DNA from 4 places in the Glutamicibacter sp. 2E12 genome. Region 3 is predicted to be linked to each of the others. Evidence: riboswitches for the same ligand, from Rfam matches in the RefSeq annotation. Region 3 holds a riboswitch; each other region holds the start of a gene.

Region 1 (5,873 bases), 1.5 Mb from region 3:
CAAGTGGTGGGCGTCGATTGCCTGCTGTTCGTCCTGGCTTTCCAATTCACGGATCTCCAGCGTCTTTCCCAACGTCATAGCGCCAGTATGCCAGAGCGCCTCCACTTCCCACCGGTGAATTGCGCGCCAAAGATGCGCCTGAGCCCTAGTAGGCCACCTGCTGGCCCCGCACTTGCCTGGCCCATTCCACGGTTCCGCCGCTGAGGCTGTAGACGGCAATGCCTGCATCCCGACCGGACATGGTGATCCGCGCTGCCTGCTGCGAACGGGCACCGGTTTTGCACACGAATACGACCGCCGAAGCGCTGTGCGCGAGCTTTCCCAGTCCCCGTTCTTTGAGCTGCGCGAGCGGAAGGTGCTGGCTGTGCGGGATCGCTATGATGTCGCGTTCCCAGGATTCGCGCACATCCACCAGCAATACCGGTTCTTCCGTTTCCAGCTCCGCTAGCTGCTGAACCGTGAGCTCCGGGACATGCCCTTCGGCAGCGCAGGAAACCGGCTGGTACTCCCCCAGCCCGGTCACCGGCTCACGTTGCGGATCCCTGGCGAATTCGAGGGTCCGCACAGTGGCTTCCAGCGCATCATAGAGCCAGAGCTTGCCGCTCAGGGTGGTCCCGATTCCGGTAATGAACTTCAGGGCTTCGGCGCACATCACCGAACCGATAACGCCGCACAGTGCGCCGAAGACTCCTCCTTCGGCGCAGCTGGGCACGGAGTCCGCGTCGGGGATTTCCGGAAAAAGATCACGCAGCATCGGGCCGGTGCGCGGATCGAAGACGGACACCTGCCCGGAGAACTGGAAGAGGGTTCCCCACACCAGCGGGGTGCCGGTGATTTCCGCGGCATCATTGGACAGGTACCGCGTGGCAAAGTTGTCGCTGCCGTCGATGACCAAGTCATATTCACTGAAAAGTGCCACGGCGTTGGATTCATCCAGCTTTTCATCCACGGTGATGATCTGGACGTTCCGGTTCTGCTCGTGGGCCATCCGCCGCACCGAATCCACTTTCAAGCGCCCTGCATCCTGTTGCCGGTGCATGGTTTGTCGTTGCAGATTGGACAGCTCGACGGTGTCATCGTCGATGACCCCGAGGGTGCCGATTCCCGCAGCGACCAGGTAGCTGGCAATGGGACTGCCCAGGCCCCCGGCTCCGATAACCAGCACCTTGGCGTTGGCGATGCGGCGTTGCCCTTCTTCTCCCACCCCGGGCAGGGACAAGTGCCGGGAGTAGCGCGCCAGCTCTTCCGGTTCCAGCTCCGCGCCGGGTGCGACCAGGGCTTCCCGGCTCACGAGAAGTCACCGACCAGGGTTTGCATCATGCCTTCGGCCGGCGATGAGGCCAGTGCGGTATCGCGGCGCGGGATCCGGCCAGCGAGCCGCGCGGCGCGCCCGGCACGCACAGCATCCTTCATGGCCCTGGCCATGAGCGGCGCGTTGTGCGCCCGGGTCACCGCACTGGCCAGCAGCACCGCGTCGCAGCCGAGCTCCATGGCCAGGGCCGCATCCGAGGCGGTGCCCACCCCGGCGTCAAGGATCACCGGTACCTGCGCGCGGGAGACGATGGTGGAAATATTGTGCGGATTCAGGATCCCCAGGCCCGAGCCGATCGGCGCTCCGGCCGGCATGATTGCCGCAACCCCGGCGTCTTGCAGGCGTTGGGCAAGTGCCGGATCATCATTGGTGTAGGCGAAGACCTGGAACCCGTCGGCCACTAGTTGCTCGGTGGCCGCATGCAGTTCCAGCGGGTCCGGCAGCAGCGTGTGCTCATCGGCAATTACTTCGAGCTTGATCCAATTGGTTTCCAGAGCTTCACGGGCCAGGTGCGCGGTGAGGATCGCATCGCGGGCGGTGAAGCATCCAGCAGTGTTGGGCAGCGCAATCACGTTGTTGCGCTGCAGCAGTTCATACACGTTGCCTGCGCCGGCCGCCGAAAAGTGGCGGATGGCCACGGTGGTCAGTTCCGTTCCGGAGGCCCGCAGGGCGCTTTCCAGGGTGGTCAGCGAACTCGCTCCCCCGGTGCCGAGGATCAAGCGCGAGGACAAGGTGCGTCCGGCGATTTGGAATGGGTCGCTGTGGATGTCCAGCTCGGTGATGTTGCGCGTTTCCATGCCTAGCCTCCCTGGGCCGCGGTAACGAGTTCAATGCTGTGCCCTTCGGCCAGCAGGTAGCTATTCCAGGCGCTGCGTGGAACGACAGCGCCATTGACGGCGGCGGCAACTCCGAGCTTGCTGCCGTCAGCGGCCACCGAGTTGGCGTCCAGTTCCTTGCCGATTTGCGTGCTGATGAATTCGCGAAGGGTGGTTCCTTCGTCCAGGTTCAGTTGCCGTGAATTGAAATTGATGCCGATGCTTGTCATGGTTGCTGCTCCGTTCGGTGAGCGGTCTAGGTTGCGTTGGCAAAGCGGTGGGGATCCACAGCCTGGTGCAAGGGGTGGGATTGGTGGCCGTGGGCGAGATCCGCAGTGAGCGTTGCGCCCAGCGGAGCCAGCAGCACGCCGTGCCGGGAGTACCCGGTGCAGAGCAGCAGCCCTGGATCAAGGCGTCCAAGCAGCGGCCGGTCATCTGGCGTGGCGGGACGTGCCCGGGCCGTTGCTTCGTTCAGCGTGCAGTCGCTGATGCCGGGGACCAGCTTTCTCGCGTTGTCCAGCAGCAGGTGCATCGCGCCAATGTTCACCGCTTGTTGCCGGTCTTCACGGACGCTGGCGCCAAGGACGAGGCTGCCGTCCCTTCTCGGCACCAGATACACCTGTTCCCGGTGCACGATGCCGCGGATGGTGCGGGTGATGAGCGGCGGGCCTGCTGGTCCCTGGATCCGGAGGATGTCCCCGTAGACCGGGCGCAGCGGAAGTTCGTTCAAGCCATCGAGGGTGCCAAGACCGGTGGCCACGATGGTCTGCTCCGCTTCGAGGATTCGGCCCGATGCGGTCCGCACAGCGGTGGTCCGCTTCCCGTCGGTCACCAGTGCCTGCGCCCGTTCCTCGACCAGGTGCGGACGCAGATGCTCCAACAGGATCTTGACGATGGATCGAGGGTCGACCTGGTGGTCATCTTGGCACAGGACCGCGCCGGCAATATTGGCGGCCAAGGCTGGTTCGAGCTTGCGGGCTTGGCTGGGCAGCAGCTTTTGCGCTGACAGGCCGAGGGATATCTGCAGTTCGGCCAGCTCGTGCAGGGCTTCGCGGTCCGCAGGCTCTGCGGCGACAACGAGCGTGGAGTTCTGCAAGTAGTCCGGGCGTTGCCCGGTGGCCGATTCGATGCGCTCGATGAACTGCGGATAGGCGGCATTCGAGGCGGCAAGCAGCTGGTGCAGCGGGCCATTGCCCCAGACCGTTTCAGCTGCCGGGGCCAGCATTCCTGCTGCCGCGTAGCTTGCACCTTGGCCGGGTGCCGGATCGATGAGGGTGACGGTGTGTGCGCGTGATTCCAGCTCGAACGCGACGGCCAGGCCGATTATCCCGGCGCCAACAATGTTGACATGCACAAGGGCACGCTTCCTTCCTACGGCGGCATGACCCGCATCAGGTGTAGCGGTCGGCTCGGTGCCCTCTCAGCCTGGTCGATTCAGGCTCCCGCGGATTACAGCGATTATAAGCATGATGCAGCTCATAAAGTCGAACTTCATTGAACGCAGTTCCGTCATCTTCTGTGATGTACTTGCTGACATGGCATTCCATGACTTCCCTATCGTGCTTCCCCAAGGTTCTGCGCTATCCAGCACCATCATCTCGTTGGAGCAAGAACTCTTGGAATCCAGCCAACGCCATAGCCAGGAGCAATTGCAGCGGCGCTTGCATCCTCGGTTCGCCGAGGTGGGAGCCAGCGGGCGAGTCTATGATCGCGAGGCCATCATTGCCCAGCTGGCCCGGGAGCCGGCACGGGATGCCGGGGCGTTGAAAGTCGAAAGCCCGGTGGCTCTCCAGCTTTCAGACCAGCTGGTGCTGCTGCGCTGGAAGCTGCTCGCCGGTTCCCCCAGCGAACGCAGTTCACTGTGGATCCATGAGCAGGGCCGCTGGCAGCTGCTCTTCCACCAGGGCACGGCCGCCGCTCATCCGCAGCCATCTGCAGGACCGGAGGAAGCCGTGCATGCCGACGGTGAATTCTCGGTGCGCCGGCTGCGCCTTTCGGATGCCGAAGCGGTCTACGAGGCATTTTCCTCGAACCCCGACATGTTGCGCCAAGGCGACGCCGATTCCCCGCAAAAGGCTGAGTCGTATGTGCGCGCACTGCTGGAGGCCGGGGAACGCCAGCAGGCGTTGGCCGTCGCATATCGGGATCGGCTGGTGGGACTGGTGTGCGGTACGGTAGACCCGGCCAATCGGAACGCGTGGATTTGGTATTGGATGAACCAGAATTACCGGGGCCGGTCGCTGGCCACCCGCGCCGTGGCAACCTTAGTGGATTACCTGTTCGACGAGCTGGGACTGTACCGCTTGGAGCTGGGCTTGCGGGCAAATAATCCCGGGTCGAAGCATGTGGCAGAAAGCAACGCCTTCCTGCACGAAGGTGTCGAACGGGGCAAATTCCTGGTTGCCGGAGAACGCATCGATGTGCACACCTACGCACGGTTGCGTACCGATGGCGGCTCTGCGGTCATGCCCTTGCCGTGGGGCACGCAGCAGTAGCTTGGCGGGCATCAAAAAAGTCGCGGAATCCGGTCTTGGATTCCGCGACTTCTTATCTGTCCCTCAGGTTTTGTGATGCGTGGTTAGATGCCTGGGTTCGATGCCGGTGGCGTCGAGTCCGGGCCATTGGTGGCCTGTTGGGCCTCCATCTTTTTCAGCGTGCGGGCCGCAGCATCACGACCGCCGAGGCCAAAGGCCAGAGCCGCTGCCAATGCTGCGCCAATGACGATTGCGCCGAAGGCCATGTTGATGATCGAATCGGCGATACCCATGTACTTCAGGCCCATCGCCACGAACAGCGCAATTGCCGTGTAGCGGATGATCTTCGAAGCAGTAGTGTCACCCAAGAAGCGGCCAATCACATTGGCGATGACGAAACCTGCGGCGATAATTGCTGCGCCGAAGAGGATCTTGCCGCCCAAGGCCAGGATCTCATTGAGGATATTGGTGATCGCTGGGAAGTTCAGCATCTGGGCCGCCATCACACCGAAGAACAGCACGATAGCAATCTTGACGATGCCAGCGATGATTCCCGAAGCGCTCTTGCCCTCGGGAACTACGCCCCACTGGGCAACAACAGTGTCGGTACCCACGCCGTGGAGGGAGGATTCAAGTAGCTGCCCGACGAACTTGGCAATCAGGATACCCACGGCCAAGAGCACCAAGGCCATGATGACCTGCGGGATTGCGGTGAAGACCAGCTGCAGCATCTGCTGAGCAGGTACCGAAATTGCCGCGATGCCCAGAACCTGCAGGGCTGATATTGCGACGACTAGCAGGATCAAGGCGAAGACGATGTTGGCAATGATGTCAACGATCTTCGCTTGGGATTCGCGAGACTGAACTTCATCTACTGGTTCGTTGCCTGGGGTGACCTTGCGGACCAGTCCGCTAAAATCGACAGTTCCCAAACCGGTCCTCAGCAGCTGGCGAACAATATTCGCGATGACGTAGCCAATGAAGAAGATGAAGCCCGCACCGATGAGGTTGGGGATGAAGGCCATGACGCCGCCGAGCATGCCCTGCACCGGCGATAGCACTTCGGATAGAGCGAAGACTTGCAGGATTGCCACGAGGCCGAAGAGCCAGACAATCAACCCCGCGACCTTGCCCAGGGATTGGCCTATTTGTTCTCCGTCATTGCCCTGCCTTTGCAGGAACTTCACCCTGTTCACCAGTTTGGCGGCAGCCCAACGAACTATGCGTGCAACTAGCCACGTAATGATGAGGATGATTAGCGCGATGCCAACC
Region 2 (5,873 bases), 1.1 Mb from region 3:
CCGGAGAGAGTGAACGGGTTCGCGTCTGCCAAATGCGCCAGGCCCAAGCGTTCCAGCAACGCGTCCACGCGCGCTTGGACCTGGGCCGGCTCGTATTTCGGCGCATCGGCGCTGCTGGCCTGCGCGCGGCTGGGAGCGAAAGCCAGCTCTTCCCGAACGCTCTGGGTCACGAATTGGTGTTCGGGTTCCTGGAACACCGAACCGATCCGCCCAATCAATGCACCGGCCTTCCAGGCAAACGGGGAGTTGCCCAGGCCGTCGGCCAGTTGCGCGGTGGCCGCCAACCCGCCGTCGGCCGGGACGAGCAATCCGCCCAAGGTCAAGGCCAGCGTCGACTTTCCAGCGCCATTCTCACCGCGAATCACCGTCGCGGTGCCCGCTTGCACATTCACGTCCACCGCTTGGGTGCGCGGTGCCGTGGCGGTGCGGGCGGATACCAGCTGCTGCGCTTCCAGCAGCGTGGCACCGGCACCGTTCGTTGCCCGAGCCACCTGCGGGAAGTAGCCTGGAATCCACAGCCCGGCAGCAGCCAGCTCCTCGCGCACCGTTTCATCGGTGTACAGCTGCTGCGGGTCCAGATCGTGCGCGACTCCCCCACCGGGCTGCAGCACGATAACCCGGTCCACATGCTGCGCCCAGGCTTCAATCCGGTGTTCCACGACGACCAGCGTGGCACCGGAAAGCCGGGCGGCGTTCAGCACCGCATCGCGCAAGAGCTCAATGCTCTGCGGGTCCACATTGGCAGTCGGTTCATCGAGCAGCATGACGCTGGGTTCCATGGCCAGAATGCCGGCCAAGGCCAACCGCTGTTTCTGTCCGCCGGAAAGTTGCTGGGTGCGGTGCTCGAAGGACAGCGCACCCAGACCCACAGCGTCCAGCACTTCGGGGATCCGCTGGCGGATCAGTTCGGGATCCATTCCGAGATTCTCGGCGCCAAAGGCCACGTCATCGGCGACCCTGCTTTGCACTACCTGGGTTTCCGGGTCTTGCTGCATCAAGCCCACCGGGTGGCTCCGGATGAAGGCATCGCTGCCATCTATGAGCAGCCGGCCAGCGACCTGATCGTCCTCATCCGCTTCCAGCAACCCGGCCATCGCGTGCAGCAAGGTTGACTTGCCGGCGCCCGATGGACCGACCAGCAGCACCTTCTCACCGGCGTGGATCACAAGGTCCAGTCCCGAGATGGCAGGATTCTTCCTCTCGGAGTGCTGCCAGCCGAACCCCGTTGCGGTGATGGCGGCACCGCGCTGGGTCAGCGAGGCTGCGCCGGAATTGGCAAAGGAACTCATTTTGCGCTTTCCAGGTGAGCACGCCGGCTCGGCAGGGCGCTCAATGCACCGGTCTTCGCCAGTCCACACGTGGCCAACCAGGACAGCAGCCCTGCGATGACTACGCCGGAAATGCCGGTGGCGATCACGTGGAAGATCTTCATTCCGGCGGTGTACTCAACATAGTAGGCCAGGATGTAGGCCTCGGAAATGCCGGCGAACAAGCCGGCGAACAAGCCTGCCAGCAGCGCCACGCCCAGGTTCCACTTGCGGTAGCGGAATGCTGCGAAGACCAGCTCTGCACCCAGGCCCTGGACCAGGCCGGAGATCAGTACGGTCAAGCCGTAGTGCGAGCCGAGCAGCGCTTCAACCACAGCGGCCAGCAGCTCGCAGTAGATTGCGGCGCCTGGCTTGCGGATGATCAGTGCGCCGAGCACCGCCGGGAAGAGCCACATGCCGGTGAGCAACGCGGTGGCTGGCGGGAAAGCCGCAAAGGCGAGCGAGAACAGGCCATAGCCGGCACTCCACGCCCAGAAAATGACCCCTGAAGCGACGGCGATCACCGAGGCGACGACGATATCAACTACACGCCAGCCGGTACGCTGCTTCGAAACTGTTTCGTTCATTGCTGGTCCTCCTGTGGAAAGGAGGGGAGATGGACGGAATGAGGGCATACTGCCGCGCCTATCCGCATCCGAGATGCTCGACTTCCTTCGCCGGTACTAGCCGGGGCAGGTTCGAGGGTCTGCGATCTATCGCACTCTCAGCGTCTTGCGACTTTTTTAAAAGTCTGACGCTCCCCTGTCGGAATAATTACTGCTCCCCCACCATACCGCAGGTATGCTGGGCAGAGGAACGATATGTCAAGAGCTTGATCGCGAGGAAAAAATGGATAAAGTGCAGAAACTTGCCACTACCGGTATCACCGTTGGCGCTGGCATGCTCGGCGGCAAGCTGGTTGATTTCCTTTGGTTGAAGGCAACCGGCAGCAAAGCACCACGCAAGGGCACTGAGGAAGCAGCGGAAGCTTCTTTCCGCCGTGCCTTGGGCTTCGCAGTCGTTTCGGCCCTGGTCGCAGCAATCCTGCAGACCGTGGCTGACCGCAGCGCCAACAAGGTTGTTGCCAAGTTCACCAAGTAAGCTTCGGCGTTGAGCCAAAAGCGGGAGCCGCCCAGAGGGGCGGCTCCCGCTTTTTCTCAATCTTGTTCGTCTGGCGATCCGGTCTTGGAAACCGGGGTGGTTCCGGTCGGCGGTGTTCCGTTGACCTTGTTGACCACGTGGCTCAGCTCATCGGAGAACAGGGTTTCCTTGGCAGCGTGCTTGGTCCGGTAGCCGGAACGGCCAATCATGTGGGCCGAAACCGGTGCGGTCAATAGCTGCATTCCCCAGGCCAGCACGAGTACCGGGACCACAGCCCAGCTGCGCAGGTAAATGGCCAGTCCAGCGAAAATCAGCAGGAAGCCGAGTACCTGCGGTTTGGTCGCTGCATGCATGCGGGTGAGCATGTCCGGGAAGGTCAGCAAGCCGATACCTGCGATCAATGACATCAGGCAGCCAAGGATCAGCAGGACGGCAACGAGGACATCGAGGAAGATTTCCATTAGGCGTTCCTCTGATCCGAAACGAAGCGCGAGACGGTCACCGAACCGATGAACCCGAGCATGCAGGCGGCCACGACGAACAGCAAGTAGTCGGTGTGCTTGTGCAGCACCATTTCCAGGCACAGCGCGGCGGAGATGATCAGCAGCATCACGTCCAGGGCCAGCACCCGGTCAAGGATTGACGGCCCCTTGGCAACACGGACCAGGCAGGCGACAGCACCGAGCCCGAGCATGATGCCGCAGATCCAAATGACGATATCCAGCATGTTACCCCTTCCTCGCATCAAAGTTCGGTCCGCATTCGCTCTTGATCGCTTCGTACTCGTCTCGGCTGCCAATAGCCATGATCAGCCGGCGTTCGATGTCCCGGATGCCGGCACGCGCCTTCTCCACGTCCGCAGGCGACTCGATGTCGATGTAGTGCAGGTACAGCGTCGACGAGCTGCGGTCCACGTCGATCACGAAGGAGCCCGGGATCAGCGTGAGCACGTGTCCCACGGTCATCACGATCAGGTCCGAGTCGGTGCGCAGCGGGACCGCAATGACCGCGCTGCGGGTGCGCTTCCCGCGGACCAGCGCCAGCCAGGCCACATGGACGCTGGCGGCGAAGACCTGTCCGAGGAACCAGATGAACAGCTTCAGGCAGTACCAGGCATTGATCCGGCCCGAAAGGACCACCGGCGGCAGCGGGAACAGGTTCACGATCAGCAGCGCGATGATCACGCCGAAGACCATGTTCCCCAGGGAGAAGTCCTGCCAGAGAGCACCCCAGACAAAGAGCAGCAGCAGAAGCAGCGGCCATTCCTGCTTGAGTGTCGCGCGGTGGCGCACACCGGAGGTATCCAGCGCATCGTCAATGCGCTGGTCACGCGGTTCAAAGTTCTTGTTCGGCATCATCCCTCCAATCAGAATGGCAAGATCGAGCTGATATACGGTTCGCGGGCGATCAGTTCCGCAGCCACCCGCTGGCAGAATTCGAAGATCGGCCCGGCAAAGACGGTCAGGGCGATGCCCGCAAGCACCAGCGAACCGGTGGCGTAGCGCATGCCCCACGGCAAGGAGTCGGCTTCCAGCTGCTTGGCCAGTTTCAACCCCAAGCGGGGGTTCTGCGCGCCGCCGGCCAACGTCTCGTCGGCGACCTGCGTCGCTTCGGCCACCAGGTCCTGGTTGGGCACCTCGGCATCAGCGGCACGGCGCCAGAACACACGGGCCCACACGCGGATGATCGCCATCAAGGTCAGCAGGCTGGTCAGCAATCCGGCGCCGATCACGACCCAGGTCAGCGGATCGGCATCCTGCGCGGCCGCATGCAATAGCCCGAATTTGCCCAGGAATCCGGAGAACGGCGGGATGCCGCCCAGATTGATGGCCGGGATGAAGAAGAGCAGGGCCAATGCCGGGGAGAGCTTGGCCAGCGAGCCGAGCCGGGTGACATTCGAGCTACCGGCACGGCGTTCGATCAGTCCCGCCACCATGAACAGCGAAGTCTGCACGATGATGTGGTGGCCCACGTAGTAGATGGTCGCGGCGATGGCCAGCGGCCCGCCCACGGCCACGCCGAAGATCAGGTAGCCGATGTGGCTGGTGAGCGTGAAGGAAAGCATGCGCTTGAAGTCCGTCTGCGCCAGCGCACCGAGGATACCGATGACCATGGTCAGCGCGGCCACCACCAGCAGTCCGGCGTTGACCGAGCCGCCCGGGAAGAGCAGGGTTTCGGTGCGGACGATCGCGTAGACGCCCACCTTGGTCAGCAACCCGGCGAACACGGCGGTCACCGGGGCCGGTGCGGTCGGGTAGGAGTCCGGCAGCCACAGGGACAGCGGGAAGACCGCGGCCTTGATGCCGAAAGCGATCAGCAGCAGCACATGCAAGATCAGCTGCGGGCCCTGGCCCAGCTCGGGCAGCTTCACCGCAAGGTCAGCCATGTTCACCGTGCCGGTGGCCGCATAGGTCATCGCGATGGCCATCAGGAAGATCACCGAGGAAACCACGGAAACCACCACATAGGTGGTACCGGCGCGGATGCGCTCGGCGGTACCGCCCAAGGTCAGCAGCACGTAGCTGGCGGTGAGCAGGATTTCGAATCCGACGTACAAGTTGAAAAGGTCAGCGGCCAGGAAGGCGTTGGACACTCCGGCCAGCAGGATCAGGTACGCCGGGTGGAATATCGACACCGGTCCGGGCTCGTCCCCGTCGGCCAGGCCCTGGCTGGTGGCGAAGAGCAGCACAGCCAGCGAGACGACGGTGGAGACCAGCAGCATGAAGGCGCTGAACCCGTCGACCATCAGGGCGATGCCGAAGGGCGACTCCCAGCCGCCAATATGGATGGCATAGCTTTCCCCGCCCCATACGGCGGCGAGCATTCCCGCTTCGAGCACCAGGGTCAGGCACAGGATGCCGATGGTGATCAGGCGCTGCAGGCGGACCTGGCGGCGGACCAGGAAGGCTGCCCCGGCGCCGAAGATCGGCAGCACCACGGCCAAGGGGGCTAGATCCAGGAAATTCACTCTTCCCCCTCGCGCACTGGGCGTCCTTCTTCATCAACGAATTCGGTCGTATCCTCGGCCACTGGCGAGTCTTCTTCCTCGTCGTAGGCGGTCTTCTGGGACACCTTGATATCTTCGGTGTCATCGGTGAGCTCATCAGCGCTGGTCAGGGTCCAGGACCGGTAGATCATCGCCAGCAGGAAGGCGGTCACCGCGAAGGTGATCACAATGGCGGTGAGGATCAGCGCCTGCGGCAGCGGGTCCGAGTACGAGTCGGCCGCCGCATCCGGCTTGAACAACGGCGCCGCGCCCTTGCGCCCGCCGCTGGTGAGGATCAGCAGGTTGATGCCGTTGCCCAGCAGCATGATGCCCAGCAGCACCCGGGTCAGGGTGCGTTCGAGCACCAGGTAGAAGCCGGCCGCCAGCAGCACGCCGGTGACTACGAGGAAAGTGATGTTCACGCTCATCGGCCAACTCCAGTCCGGGAGGCCTGGATCTCGTCGTGGCGCTCCACCGGG
Region 3 (5,873 bases):
GATACCCACCCAGGCAATGAAGCCGGAGAGGCCCGAAACGTTCAGCAGCCAGGTATATGCCGAGCCTTGGCCGATGATGGCGGTCAGGAAGCCGAAAAGGCCTACCGAGGCGGTTAGCAGCATTGCCGGCATGGGCACGCCGCGCTTGTTCAAGCGGGCGAAAATCTTTGGCGCCTTGCCGTCCAACGCCATCGAATAAAGCATGCGTGCAGAGGCATATAGCCCGGAATTGCCTGCGGAGAGGATGGCCGAGAGGATCACCGCATTCATCAGGGCCGCGGCGAATGCTACGCCCGCACGCTCGAAGACCAGGGTGAATGGCGAGGTGGTGATATCCGATGCCTCGGAAGAGAGCAGCGATGGATCCATATACGGGATCAGCATGCCAATGACGAAGATCGCGCCGATGTAGAAGAGCATGATGCGCCAGAAGATCGCCTTGATGGCGCGTGGGATATCGCGCTGGGGGTTCTCGGCTTCGCCGGCGGCCAGGCCGATCAGTTCGGTTCCTTGGAAGGAGAAGCCGGCAATCATGAAGACCGAGACGATGGACAGCCAGCCGCCAACAAATGGCGCTTCGCCATCGGTCCAATTGCTGAAGCCCGGGGTGGAATCACCCAGGATGCCGAAGATCATCGCGACACCGCAGATCAAGAAGACCACCACGGTGATGACCTTGATCGCGGCCAACCAGTATTCGCCCTCGCCAAAGGCCTTGGCGGACAGCGCGTTCAAGCCGGTGAGCAGCACCAGGAAGATGGCCGCCCAGATCCACCCCGGGGCATCAGGGAACCAGTAGGACATGATGATGCCGGCGGCTACCAGCTCGGCAGCCACGGTGATGGCCCAGTTGAACCAGTAGTTCCAGCCGATTGCGAAGCCGAAGTGGCGGTTCACGAAGACCGTTGCGTAGGTCTGGAAGGAACCAGCGACCGGAAGGCGGGCGCTCATTTCTCCCAACGACTGCATCAGGAGCAGCACCATCATGCCGATCAGCGCGTAGGCCACCAGCGAACCGCCTGGGCCAGCTTGGGCAATGGTGCCGCCGGACGCGACGAATAGTCCGGTACCAATCGAGCCGCCAATGGCAATCATCTGCATATGGCGAGCTTTGAGGCCACGCTTCAGACCGTCCTGGGACGGTGCGGGCTCAGTCATGCGTTACATCTCCTGATGCTTGAAAATTTCCAACCTATCCATCCAAGCACCCTGACAAGCCATAACGCTATGAACCGCGCTACAGTAAGCGATCAATAATCTTTCGCTTAGCCCATGAATACGGAGGATATATTGCGCTCAAGGTGTCAACTACGGTCGTTTTGTTGAGTTCCGAGCGCATCTGCGAAAGCCGTTCGAATCCATGTTTGCCGTGGTAAGCCCCCATTCCACTCGGTCCGACGCCACCAAAAGGCAGGGTTGGAACGATCATCTGGGCCAACGGAGCATTGTGCACTATGGAGCCGGCCCGCACCCGATCAGAGAAAATCGACTGCAGGCGCGGACTTTCGCTCATCAGGTAAGCGGCCAGCGGTGATGGCCGCCGGGCAATGAATTCGAGGGCTTCCTCGAAGGTTTCCACCTCGATCACCGGCAGGATAGGACCGAAAATCTCTTCGGTCATCAAACTTCCCTCGAGGTCCACATTGCGCATGATGCTCGGAGCGATGCGCAAGGTATCCTCGTCGTATTCGCCGCCGAAAACCACCTCGCCCTGCTCGAACATCGACAACAGCCGGTCAAAGTGCTTGCGGCTGACGATGCGGCCAAAGTCCGGATGGGTCAGCGGCTCCTTGCCGTAGAAGCTGGTGATGGCCTGGCCCAGGCGCTTGATGAGCTCAGACGAGTCGCCCACGCTCAATACGTAATCCGGGGCCACGCAGGTCTGGCCGGCATTCATGAATTTGGCGTAGGCCAAGCGCTTTGCGGAAGCCAACGAATCGTTTTCCACCACGGCCGGCGACTTTCCGCCCAGTTCCAAGGTGGTTGGTGTCAGATGCTTCGCAGCCGCTGCAGCCACGATCTTGGCCACGCGTTCACCGCCGGTGTAGAAAATATGATCCCAGCGGGCGCCGAGCAACTCCGTGGATGTATCCACCCCGCCTTCAACTACCGCGTAGACACGTTCGTCGAGGTAGACCGGGAGGAACTTGGCCAAGGCGCCTGAGGTCGCAGGAGCCAGTTCCGATGGCTTGATCACCGCCGCGTTGCCGGCAGCAATGGCCGCGACCAGCGGTGCGAGCACCAGCTGAACCGGGTAGTTCCAGGCGCCGATAATCAGCACGACCCCCAGCGGGCGCGGCTCAACCTTGGCAATGGCTGGTTGCAAAGCCAGCGGTACCTTGACGCTGGTGGAATCCATCCATTCAACGAGGTGGCGCTGGGCGAAATCTATTTCTGCCCGCACCACGTCGATTTCGGAGAATTTGGCTTCGGTGGCACTCTTGCCCAAGTCCTCGGCCAGGGCCTGGACGAAGTCTTCCAGATGCTCTTCGAGCATCTTCTCCAGGGCCTTGAGCTGCTGCAGGCGGAAGCGTCGCGGATGCGTGATCCGCGTGTCCGCAGAACGCCGCAAATGGCTCAGAACTGTTGCTATGCGCGATGGATGCTCGTCCACCGGAGGTGCGGAATCACCGACCGGTTCGGGCAACGGAGTGGAAGTAAACAGACCCATGATTTGAGCGTACGTCACTGGGACTATTTTTCATCGTTTAATTCGCCGGAGGATTCAATATGTATCAAATAGTTGATACATTGATTTCCATGAACCAGTTCTCGGCGAGCGCCATATCCATCGCTTTCGTTGCCGCAATCATCTGCGTTTGGTTGCGTTCGGTGGCGCACAGGCGTGGAACACCAGCTATCGACCGGGCCCGATCCCACTCGTTCTGGTGCGCATTGATCGCATTCTTTGCTTCAACCTCATGGGATTTGTCCGAGACCTGGCGCGTTTCAATGACCGAGCCCAATTCAGGTTCGGCTCTCGCTGAAGCACTCACTCCGGGGATCTGGGTTCTTCTGGTTTACCTCATCGGCTTGTTCACTTGGCCCAAGGAACTCCAGCCAGTGCGCACCGCTTCATTAGAGGCCCGCAGCCTGACAACTCCATTTCCCAAGGCCCTAGGGGCTTTCGTTGGGCTTTTGCTGCTGATCGCGGTCGGCTCCCTGTGGCCGGCGTCCAAAGTCGAAGGGCTCGTTGGCGTTCCGGCCTCGGAATTCACGACCTTTGATTTTGACGGCATCTATTCATACGCGTCGGAGGGTCCGTATGATGGGCGGTTGCCGGGCACACAGATGCTCCCGGTATTCATCGTGGCCCTGGCAGGGATCATCGTGGCCGCGGCTGTGATTACCGTAGTTATCCTGAAAAGACCTGCCTTGGCCGGCATCTCGGCCGAAGACAACCAAGCGTTGCGCACGGTCTGGCTCAACCGCTTGATGCGCAATATCGGCATCGTCTTGCTGGCCTTCACCGTGTCGGTGGTCAATTACTCGCAGGCTAATTCGCCGGATGGACAGTACGAGTTCGTTAGCTATGGCGCCCTTGCGGTCGCCCTCACGTTGCTCTTCTGGGGACCGCGCTCTACATTCTCAGCTCAATCCACCACCAGGGAACGGACCGCCTTCTCGCGTTTGCGTGATCAACTATTCACCTTGCAATACGTAACTGCAGCACTCACCTTGCTCAGCGTTGCAATCGGCTGGTCATTCTTGCCACTGGATGACGAGCTCCAGATGCCTACCAATGAGCGAACTACGTGGATCTTAATGATCTTTGCCGGTGCGGCTTTGAGCTATGCCGTTCTCAATGCGCTTTATCTCAGCTACGTCAGCACGGTGGCCCGGCAGGCGTCTGCAGCACCCAAGTACCACGCGCCCCTGCCCTTGTGGTCCTACATCGCCGCTGGCTTGCTGTTTGCCACCAGCACCTATTTTCTGCTCGATCCGCCGCTGGACTATTTGTGGGGCTTCGTGCCTCCAGGCAAGACAATGGTTGCAGGCTTGATCCTGCTGTTGCTGGCAACCCATCTTGGATTCGTCTGGTTCTCCCGCCGGGCAATTATTCCCTGGGCTGTCTCGTCGGCCGAAGAAATCTGGTACCGCAAGGTCCTGGAACTGCGTTCAATGCGTGTTAACACCAGTGCAGTGGTAGCCATGCTGCTCATTGGCTACGGATTCCCGGCCGGGCTGGGACTCTTTGCATTGCTCATCTTCGTTGTCCCAGCAGTCATTTTCCTAGAGCGCCCCGGTAGCGCCTTCGTGCGGGAACATCAGCCGGCAGCTACTTCATGAGCACGCAGATCAGTGTTGACCTCCAAGCAGCTACCCCGCCCTATGAGCAGATCCGCTCGCAGATTGCTTCACTGATCTCCTTGGGAGATCTGCCCTCGGGGAGCAAGCTGCCTACTGTGCGTGCGCTGGCCACGGACCTCGGCGTCGCTGCCGGTACAGTGGCGCGCGCCTACAAGGAGCTGGAAGCCGAAGAGCTGATCACCTCCCGGCGCCGTGCCGGCACAGTAGTCAACGAGCGGCCGCAGCCGGTGGATACCAGTGAAGATCTCCTGGCCGCCGTGGATCACCTCTGGGCGCTGGCGGCCGCGCAGAAGGTGGATGCGGCCACGCTCAAGGCCTTGGTGGCGCGGCGCGAGCGTAAGTAACTTGTCCTCGGAACCGGTTGTGCGTACGCTCTATGGCAGTGACACGGGGTGTCGGATCAACCGACTGAGATAAGACCCGTAGAACCTGATCTAGTTCACGCTAGCGGAGGGATGTCGCATGGCTTTGCATGCAGTTGCCCAAAAATACCGGCAACAATCACCTTTGGTTTTTTGCCTGACCAATACCGTCGTATCCAATTTCACCGCCAATGTCTTGCTGGCATCCGGGGCTTCCCCGGCCATGACGGATCTGCCCGGAGAGGCCGGCCCATTCGCGCAGGCAGCTTCAGCCGTATTGGTGAATTTGGGAACTCCAAGCACTGAACAGCTGACCGCCATGGAAGAAGCTGTGCAGTCGGCGAGCGCTGCAGGCACCCCCTGGGTCCTGGATCCAGTGGCAGTGGGAGCGCTTCCGGTGCGCACGGAGTTTGCCCGGCGCATTGTCCGGCAACGCCCGACCCTGATTCGCGGCAACGCCTCGGAAATCCTGGCCCTGGCCGGCCGGCAATCTGCTTCGCGCGGTGTCGATGCCTTGGATGAGGTTTCTGCCGCCTTGGCGGCGGGACGCGAACTGGCCACGGAACACGACTGCGTAGTGGCCATTTCCGGCCAGGCTGACGCCATCATCGACGCCACGCGTACCGTCTTGGTGCATACCAACGGAATTGGCTTGACCCGGATGACAGGTGGCGGCTGCGCCTTGGGCGCGGTCTGCGCCGGGATGGTTGCGGTCCACGATGACCCGTTCGAGGCCACCATCGCAGCCCACGGTTTCTATGGCCTGGCCGCGGAAAAGGCCCTGGCTGGCAGCTCCGGTCCGGGCAGCTTCGCAGTTGCCTTCCTTGATGCGCTGTCGGCTGCCGATCCCGGGGAACTGAAGACTTTGAAGTACGAGGAATTGAACCATGCATAATTACGGCGCTTATCTAGTAGCCAACACTGCCAGCTGCACCCCACGCAGCACCCTGGAAGTTATCGAGGGCGCCGTCGCCGGAGGGATCGGGTGGATCCAGCTGCGCGCCAAGGATGAATGCGCCCGGGAATTCTTCGAGCTGGCCTGCGCGGCTGCCAAGCTCACCGAGGGCAAAGCCCAGTTGCTGATCAATGACCGCATTGACGTCTACCTCGCGTCACGGGCTGCTGGCGCAGCAGTTAACGGCATCCATATCGGGCAAAAAGATGTGCCGGTACAGTTGGCTCGCCAGATCATCGGCGAGG
Region 4 (5,873 bases), 1.3 Mb from region 3:
GTCATGGGCGCCCACAAGCTGGACGCCATGACCCGCATCCTGGAATCCGAGTCGTTCGAAGGCGTTATCACCTTCGTCCGCACCAAGATGGCTACCGAGGACCTGGCCGACAAGCTGAAGGCCCGCGGCTTCACCGCGGCTGCCATCAACGGCGACATCCCTCAGCAGCAGCGTGAGCGCACCGTTGAGAACCTGCGCTCGGGCAAGATCGACATCCTGGTTGCTACCGACGTGGCAGCTCGTGGCTTGGACGTTGAGCGTATTTCGCACGTTATCAACTTCGACATCCCGCATGACACCGAGTCCTACGTGCACCGCATTGGCCGTACCGGCCGTGCCGGCCGCTCGGGCGACGCGATCCTGTTCATGACCCCGCGCGAGAAGTACTTGCTGCGTGCCATCGAGAAGGCTACCCGCCAGCCGGTGACCCAGATGCAGCTGCCTTCGCTGGATTCGGTCAACGACCGTCGTATCCAGAAGTTCACCGATCGCATCGACAAGACCATCAGCGGTCAGGACCTGACCACCTTCCGCGAAATCGTGGAGAAGTTCGCTTCCGAGCACGAAGACCTGGACCAGCTGGAAATTGCAGCTGCACTGGCTCTGATGGCCCAGGGCGGCCGCCCGCTGCTGATGACCGAACCAGTCATGTCCCCTTCGAAGAAGGCACGCATGGATCGCCCAGAGCGCGGCGAGCGTAGCGAACGCGGTGACCGTGGCGATCGCGGTCCACGTGCCCGCAAGACCGCTGCCGAAGGCAACGCCATGTACCGTCTGGCCGTAGGCCGACGCAACCGCGTGCAGCCGGGCTCGATCGTTGGCGCACTGGCCAACGAGGGCGGCTTCGATTCTTCGGAAATCGGCGGCATCGAGATCCGTTCGGACCACACCCTGGTCGAGTTGCCGGCAGAGCTGAGCAAGGACCAGTGGCGTGCACTGTCCAAGACCCGCATCGGCGGCGAAGCCATCGAGCTCGAGCTCGACAATGGCCGCAGCCCGCGCCGTGACGACGAAGGCGACCGCGGTGGCTTCCGTGGCGGCCGTGGTGGTGGCTTCGGCGGCGGACGCAGTGGCGGCCGTGGCGGTTTCGGTGGCGGACGCGGCGGCGGACGTGGCGGCTTCGGCGGCGGCGGACGCGGCGGCAAGGATCGCTTCAGCGACTCGGGCCGCAGCGGTGGACGTCGCGACTACTAAGCCTGTCGCACGCAGCTGAACAGCATTGAATAACGCCCTTGGGGCAAGCCGAAAGCTTGCCCCAAGGGCGTTTTTCGTGCGCCGCAGGCTATTTACGGAGCAGGAGTTCCCACCGGGATCCCGTCCCCGAGATAGACCGTGCCGCCGCTTTCCAGGAACTGCCTGCTTTTCTGCGCCATCCCGGCCAGGGCGGCTTGCGCCTCGGCCGAGCCGTACTCGTCGCGGATATCCTGGGAGATGCGCATGGAGCAGAACTTCGGCCCGCACATGGAGCAGAAGTGGGCGGTCTTGGCCGGCTCGGCCGGCAAGGTCTCATCATGGAATTCCTGTGCGGTGACCGGGTCAAGGGACAACGCGAACTGGTCATTCCAGCGGAATTCGAAGCGCGCCTTGCTCAGCGCATCATCCCGCGCTGTGGCGCCCGGGTGGCCCTTGGCCAGATCGGCGGCGTGCGCAGCGATCTTGTAGGTGATCACCCCGGTCTTCACATCATCCCGGTTGGGCAGTCCCAGATGCTCCTTGGGAGTGACGTAGCAGAGCATCGCGGTCCCGTACCGTGCGATCTCCGTGGCGCCAATGGCGCTGGTGATGTGGTCGTAGCCCGGGGCGATGTCGGTGACCAGCGGGCCCAGGGTATAGAACGGCGCCCCGTCGCACAGCTGCTGCTGGCGTTCCACATTTTCGCGCACCAGATGGAACGGGATATGCCCCGGGCCTTCGACCATCACCTGCACATCGTACTTCCAGGCGCGCTTGGTCAGCTCGGCCAGGGTGTCCAGCTCGGCGAACTGGGCGGCGTCGTTCGCATCTGCGATGGAGCCCGGGCGCAGCCCGTCGCCCAGCGAGAAGGCCACGTCGTACTGCGCGAAGATCTCGCACAACTGATCGAAGTGGGTGTAGAGGAAATTCTCCTGGTGGTGCGCCAAGCACCAGCCGGCCATGATGGACCCGCCACGCGAGACCATGCCGGTGACCCGGTTGGCAGTCAGCGGGATGTAGCGCAGCAGCACCCCGGCGTGGATGGTCATGTAGTCCACGCCCTGCTCGCACTGCTCAATGACGGTGTCGCGGAAGATCTCCCAGGTCAGTTCGTTGGCTTCGCCGTTGACCTTCTCCAACGCCTGGTAGATCGGCACGGTGCCGATGGGGACCGGGGAGTTGCGGATGATCCACTCGCGGGTGGTGTGGATGTCATCTCCGGTGGACAGGTCCATTACCGTGTCCGCGCCCCATTTGGCCGCCCACTGGAGCTTGGAGACTTCTTCTGCGATGGAGCTGGTCACCGCCGAGTTGCCGATATTCGCATTGATCTTGACCAGGAACGCCTTGCCGATGATCATCGGCTCGGATTCCGGGTGGTTGATGTTCGCCGGGATGATGGCTCGCCCGGCCGCGAGCTCGCTGCGCACCAGCTCGACATCGCATTCCTCGCGCAGGGCCACATAGCACATTTCCGGGGTGATGATCCCGGCACGCGCATAGTGCATCTGCGTCACGCGGGCTCCGCCAACGGCCCGCAGTGGCGGGGCTGAGCGTCCGGCCCATTCCGCGCTGGCCGTGCCGCGGCGGACCGCTGAGCGTCCGTCGTCGTGCAGGTTGCGTTCGCGGCCTGCATAGGTTTCCACGTCCCCGCGTTCCAGGATCCACCGCTCGCGGAAGGGTTGCAGGCCTTGGGTGGGCTCGCTTCCCGGTCCGCTGGTGCGATATACCGCCAGCGGCTCGTTGGGCTGTCCATTGGGGGAGTCTGCCAATTGGATCTGCGTGACGGGAACAGAAATTCCCGCAGATTCACGGTAGGCAAGGGTGTGGGCAGGGTGCTGTTCAATTTGTTCCACTGGGGAAACTCACTTCCTTCGCCGGCATTACCCGGACAGGTTCAACGGTCGCGGACGGCGATAGCCCGATCTCAGCCCTTGCCAGGGCACCCGTGTGGTCGCGAACAACTTAGCACGCTTGCGAGGAGAAAACGCAAACCCAGTGGTCAGGGCCTGACATCAAGGAAGTGGGAAGGGCCGGCTGTGGCGGGCCAGGATGCTTTTCATTGGCCGGAGACTCTTGCCGGGGGCACCTGGAATCCGGGGCGCAAGACGCGGCCGATAGCCGGTGCTGCAGCTTGGGGTGCGCCTTGGGCCATGCTCGCAGTGGCTACACGGCATCTGCGGGATAAACGAAAAGAGAGGCAATCTGGAACCAGATTGCCTCTCTTATTTCGAGCCCCCTGCCGGAATCGATCCGGCGACCTCGTTCTTACCAAGAACGCGCTCTACCACTGAGCTAAGGGGGCAACAGGTAAATACTTTACACAGGTTTTTGAGGTTTGCAAAATCCGTCGGGAATTTGTTGCTGAGGTCACAATATTCCTACTCAAGACCGGAATGGGCGGCAAGGAGCTGTTGCCTTCCTGGCGGTTTCCAGCACCCCGGTTCACGGCCCGGGATCCAGCTGCCGGGCACCGGAGCCGTGCCTGGGCGCCTAGGTGGATCGGGTGTTGCCCAAGTGCCGCTCGGTCAGGGGTTCTGGAGTGGGAAAAGGTGTCAGCGTTCCGAAGTTCCAAGCGGGGTAATTCGATGCTTGGCCACCGGGGATGATCCGCGGGATTCTATCCTGCGCGTCATGGCAAATCCGCGATTGACCGCGAGGAGCACTCTCGTGAGCATCGTCACCAGGGCACTTTTTGTCCCACCCTTCGTCCCCGGGGTAGCGAGTAAGAGGATAAATAGTCATTGACTAGTGGTTTTACAGAATTCTCCGGGTCTTTTCCGGGGTGATCCGCCGATTTTTCTTTGCCGGGAAATCCGTGTAGAGTATTTACTCGTTGCCCCCTTAGCTCAGTGGTAGAGCGCGTTCTTGGTAAGAACGAGGTCGCCGGATCGATTCCGGCAGGGGGCTCTGAGTGAGAAGCATTCTTGGCTTCTACTGGATTGCTTCTCACTTGTGGCGGCGTAGCTCAGCTGGTTAGAGCGCACGACTCATAATCGTGAGGTCCCGGGATCGAGTCCCGGCGCCGCTACCAAATCAAAGATCCTCGGCCTCGGCCGAGGATCTTTTTTGGTTTCCGGCCCCGAAGCAGCATTGTCCTTCGAGGGCATGAACGGCTAGTGATCCAAGTCCTTCTCCTGGTTCCCGTCCTTGGCTTGCTGAGCCAGCGACAGCAGCCCCTGGATCGCTGTCGTATCGAAATCCGCCTCTTGGCTCGGTGCCTGATTGGCATCATGGCCGTGGACTTCGGTATGCAAGCGCTGCATCTGCATGTCGAGTTTCGTCGCCATGGCCGCCGCGTCGGCAAGCTCTTGCACTAGATGTTCTGGAACTTCGCCCTCGTACTTGTAGAAGATCTTATGTTCCAGGCTTGCCCAGAAATCCTGGGCAATGGTACGGATCTGCAGCTCCACCACGACATCGACCGGGCCATCGGATAAGTAGACCGGGATCTGCACGATCGCATGGACACTTTTATAGCCGTTGGGCTTCGGGTTCTTGATGTAGTCCTTGATTTGGAGGACCTTCAGGTCATTCTGCGAGGTTAGCGTGTTCAGAACCTTGTAGATGTCCTTGACGAAACTGCAGGTAATGCGCACGCCGGCAATGTCGCTGATGTTCTCGCGAATGGCAGGCAGGGACGGGGAGATGTTCCGGCGGGAGACCTTGCGCATGATGCTCTCCGGAGTTTTCACCCGAGAAGTGACGTGCTCAATTGGATTGTAATTGTGCAAATACAAGAACTCTTCACGCAAGATCGAGACCTTGGTCAGCACCTCGTCCACCGCAAACTGGTACTCCATCATGAAACGCTGGAAATCATGGCGGAAAGCCTGCGTCAATCGCTGCAGCTCGGCCGGCGAAGGGGCGGTCTCGGCAGCTGCGATGGCCACTGCACGAGTCTTGTCATCAAATGGGACAGAAATCCTGGATCACCTCAGCAGATTATGGCCCGGCCCGCGGTACGGTTCCGGTGCAGTTCCAGCCTAAGGGCTTCTCCTAGGAATTAGGCCAGAACGAATCGGGAATTCGTCCAGCAAACTTTCGGGCTGCAGGCGCCGGCCAACCTGCCTTGCAGGAGCTAGCCATGTCCGGTGAACTATCGTTGAAGAGGTAACTTCGAGGAAGGCATCGATGGAATTCGCCAGCGACCACCGGCAGCTCTGCCACGGCATCAGCTTCTCAGAGCATGAACGCGCCCCCATGCTCCGGCTTAGGCAAGCGGAAAAATGGAGCACCGAATACCTGGAAGCCAACCGTTCCCTAAGCTTGCGCATCGGCGAACTGAAATTCTGCCTGGGCTACATCACGATGAACAGCGATGGCTCTCGCAACACCTTGCCTTGCCAGAAGAACAAAGCGCTGCGTACCGGAACCCAGTGCGAACGCTGCCGCCGGCTGGATCATTCAAAGTTCATGCATCATTTCCACAAGACCGGCGAAGCCCCGGAGGGCATGCGCAAGTACCTGGAGCAGCCGCACTTCTTGTATGTCGCAAGCTTCGCCCATGGGGCGACCAAGGTCGGTACCACCTCGACCCAGAGCAAATGGACTCGCTTGGCGCAGCAGGGAGCGGTCATTGCCCGCTATGTTGCCCGCGCCGCTGATGGCGCCGCTATTCGAGTGCTCGAAGACCTGGTCACTGAACACGTGGGCCTGAGCCAGCAAGTCCGGCAGAAGTCCAAGATCAAGGGGCTGGC

What was found. Region 3 has a riboswitch for thiamine pyrophosphate ahead of thiM (hydroxyethylthiazole kinase). Riboswitches for the same ligand answer to the same signal wherever they lie in the genome.
Region 1: it holds a riboswitch for thiamine pyrophosphate, as region 3 does, so the genes downstream of both, thiO (glycine oxidase ThiO) here and thiM (hydroxyethylthiazole kinase) in region 3, are expected to answer to the same signal.
Region 2: it holds a riboswitch for thiamine pyrophosphate, as region 3 does, so the genes downstream of both, ACP3TE_RS12150 (ECF transporter S component) here and thiM (hydroxyethylthiazole kinase) in region 3, are expected to answer to the same signal.
Region 4: it holds a riboswitch for thiamine pyrophosphate, as region 3 does, so the genes downstream of both, thiC (phosphomethylpyrimidine synthase ThiC) here and thiM (hydroxyethylthiazole kinase) in region 3, are expected to answer to the same signal.

Annotation. Positions count from the first base shown of each region.
Region 1 covers NZ_CP188297.1:2,931,705-2,937,577, reverse strand. The annotation lists gene ACP3TE_RS13830 (GNAT family N-acetyltransferase) at 1-78, opposite strand, end outside; gene ACP3TE_RS13825 (ThiF family adenylyltransferase) at 146-1,291, opposite strand; gene ACP3TE_RS13820 (thiazole synthase) at 1,288-2,109, opposite strand; gene thiS (sulfur carrier protein ThiS) at 2,112-2,357, opposite strand; gene thiO (glycine oxidase ThiO) at 2,384-3,481, opposite strand; TPP riboswitch at 3,479-3,583, opposite strand; gene ACP3TE_RS13805 (GNAT family N-acetyltransferase) at 3,594-4,622, shown strand; gene ACP3TE_RS13800 (mechanosensitive ion channel) at 4,706-5,873, opposite strand, start outside.
Region 2 covers NZ_CP188297.1:2,597,332-2,603,204, reverse strand. The annotation lists gene ACP3TE_RS12155 (ATP-binding cassette domain-containing protein) at 1-1,289, opposite strand, end outside; gene ACP3TE_RS12150 (ECF transporter S component) at 1,286-1,894, opposite strand; TPP riboswitch at 1,960-2,081, opposite strand; gene ACP3TE_RS12145 (DUF4235 domain-containing protein) at 2,166-2,408, shown strand; gene mnhG (monovalent cation/H(+) antiporter subunit G) at 2,465-2,869, opposite strand; gene ACP3TE_RS12135 (monovalent cation/H+ antiporter complex subunit F) at 2,869-3,135, opposite strand; gene ACP3TE_RS12130 (Na+/H+ antiporter subunit E) at 3,137-3,766, opposite strand; gene ACP3TE_RS12125 (Na+/H+ antiporter subunit D) at 3,775-5,376, opposite strand; gene ACP3TE_RS12120 (Na(+)/H(+) antiporter subunit C) at 5,373-5,822, opposite strand; gene ACP3TE_RS12115 (Na+/H+ antiporter subunit A) at 5,819-5,873, opposite strand, start outside.
Region 3 covers NZ_CP188297.1:1,477,171-1,483,043, forward strand. The annotation lists gene ACP3TE_RS06905 (amino acid permease) at 1-1,158, opposite strand, end outside; gene ACP3TE_RS06910 (aldehyde dehydrogenase family protein) at 1,238-2,671, opposite strand; gene ACP3TE_RS06915 (hypothetical protein) at 2,731-4,290, shown strand; gene ACP3TE_RS06920 (GntR family transcriptional regulator) at 4,287-4,655, shown strand; TPP riboswitch at 4,690-4,784, shown strand; gene thiM (hydroxyethylthiazole kinase) at 4,774-5,568, shown strand; gene thiE (thiamine phosphate synthase) at 5,561-5,873, shown strand, end outside.
Region 4 covers NZ_CP188297.1:2,748,426-2,754,298, forward strand. The annotation lists gene ACP3TE_RS12845 (DEAD/DEAH box helicase) at 1-1,194, shown strand, start outside; gene thiC (phosphomethylpyrimidine synthase ThiC) at 1,287-3,029, opposite strand; TPP riboswitch at 3,026-3,133, opposite strand; tRNA gene ACP3TE_RS12855 (tRNA-Thr) at 3,407-3,478, opposite strand; tRNA gene ACP3TE_RS12860 (tRNA-Thr) at 4,012-4,083, shown strand; tRNA gene ACP3TE_RS12865 (tRNA-Met) at 4,131-4,207, shown strand; gene ACP3TE_RS12870 (GTP pyrophosphokinase) at 4,290-5,066, opposite strand; gene ACP3TE_RS12875 (DUF2797 domain-containing protein) at 5,308-5,873, shown strand, end outside.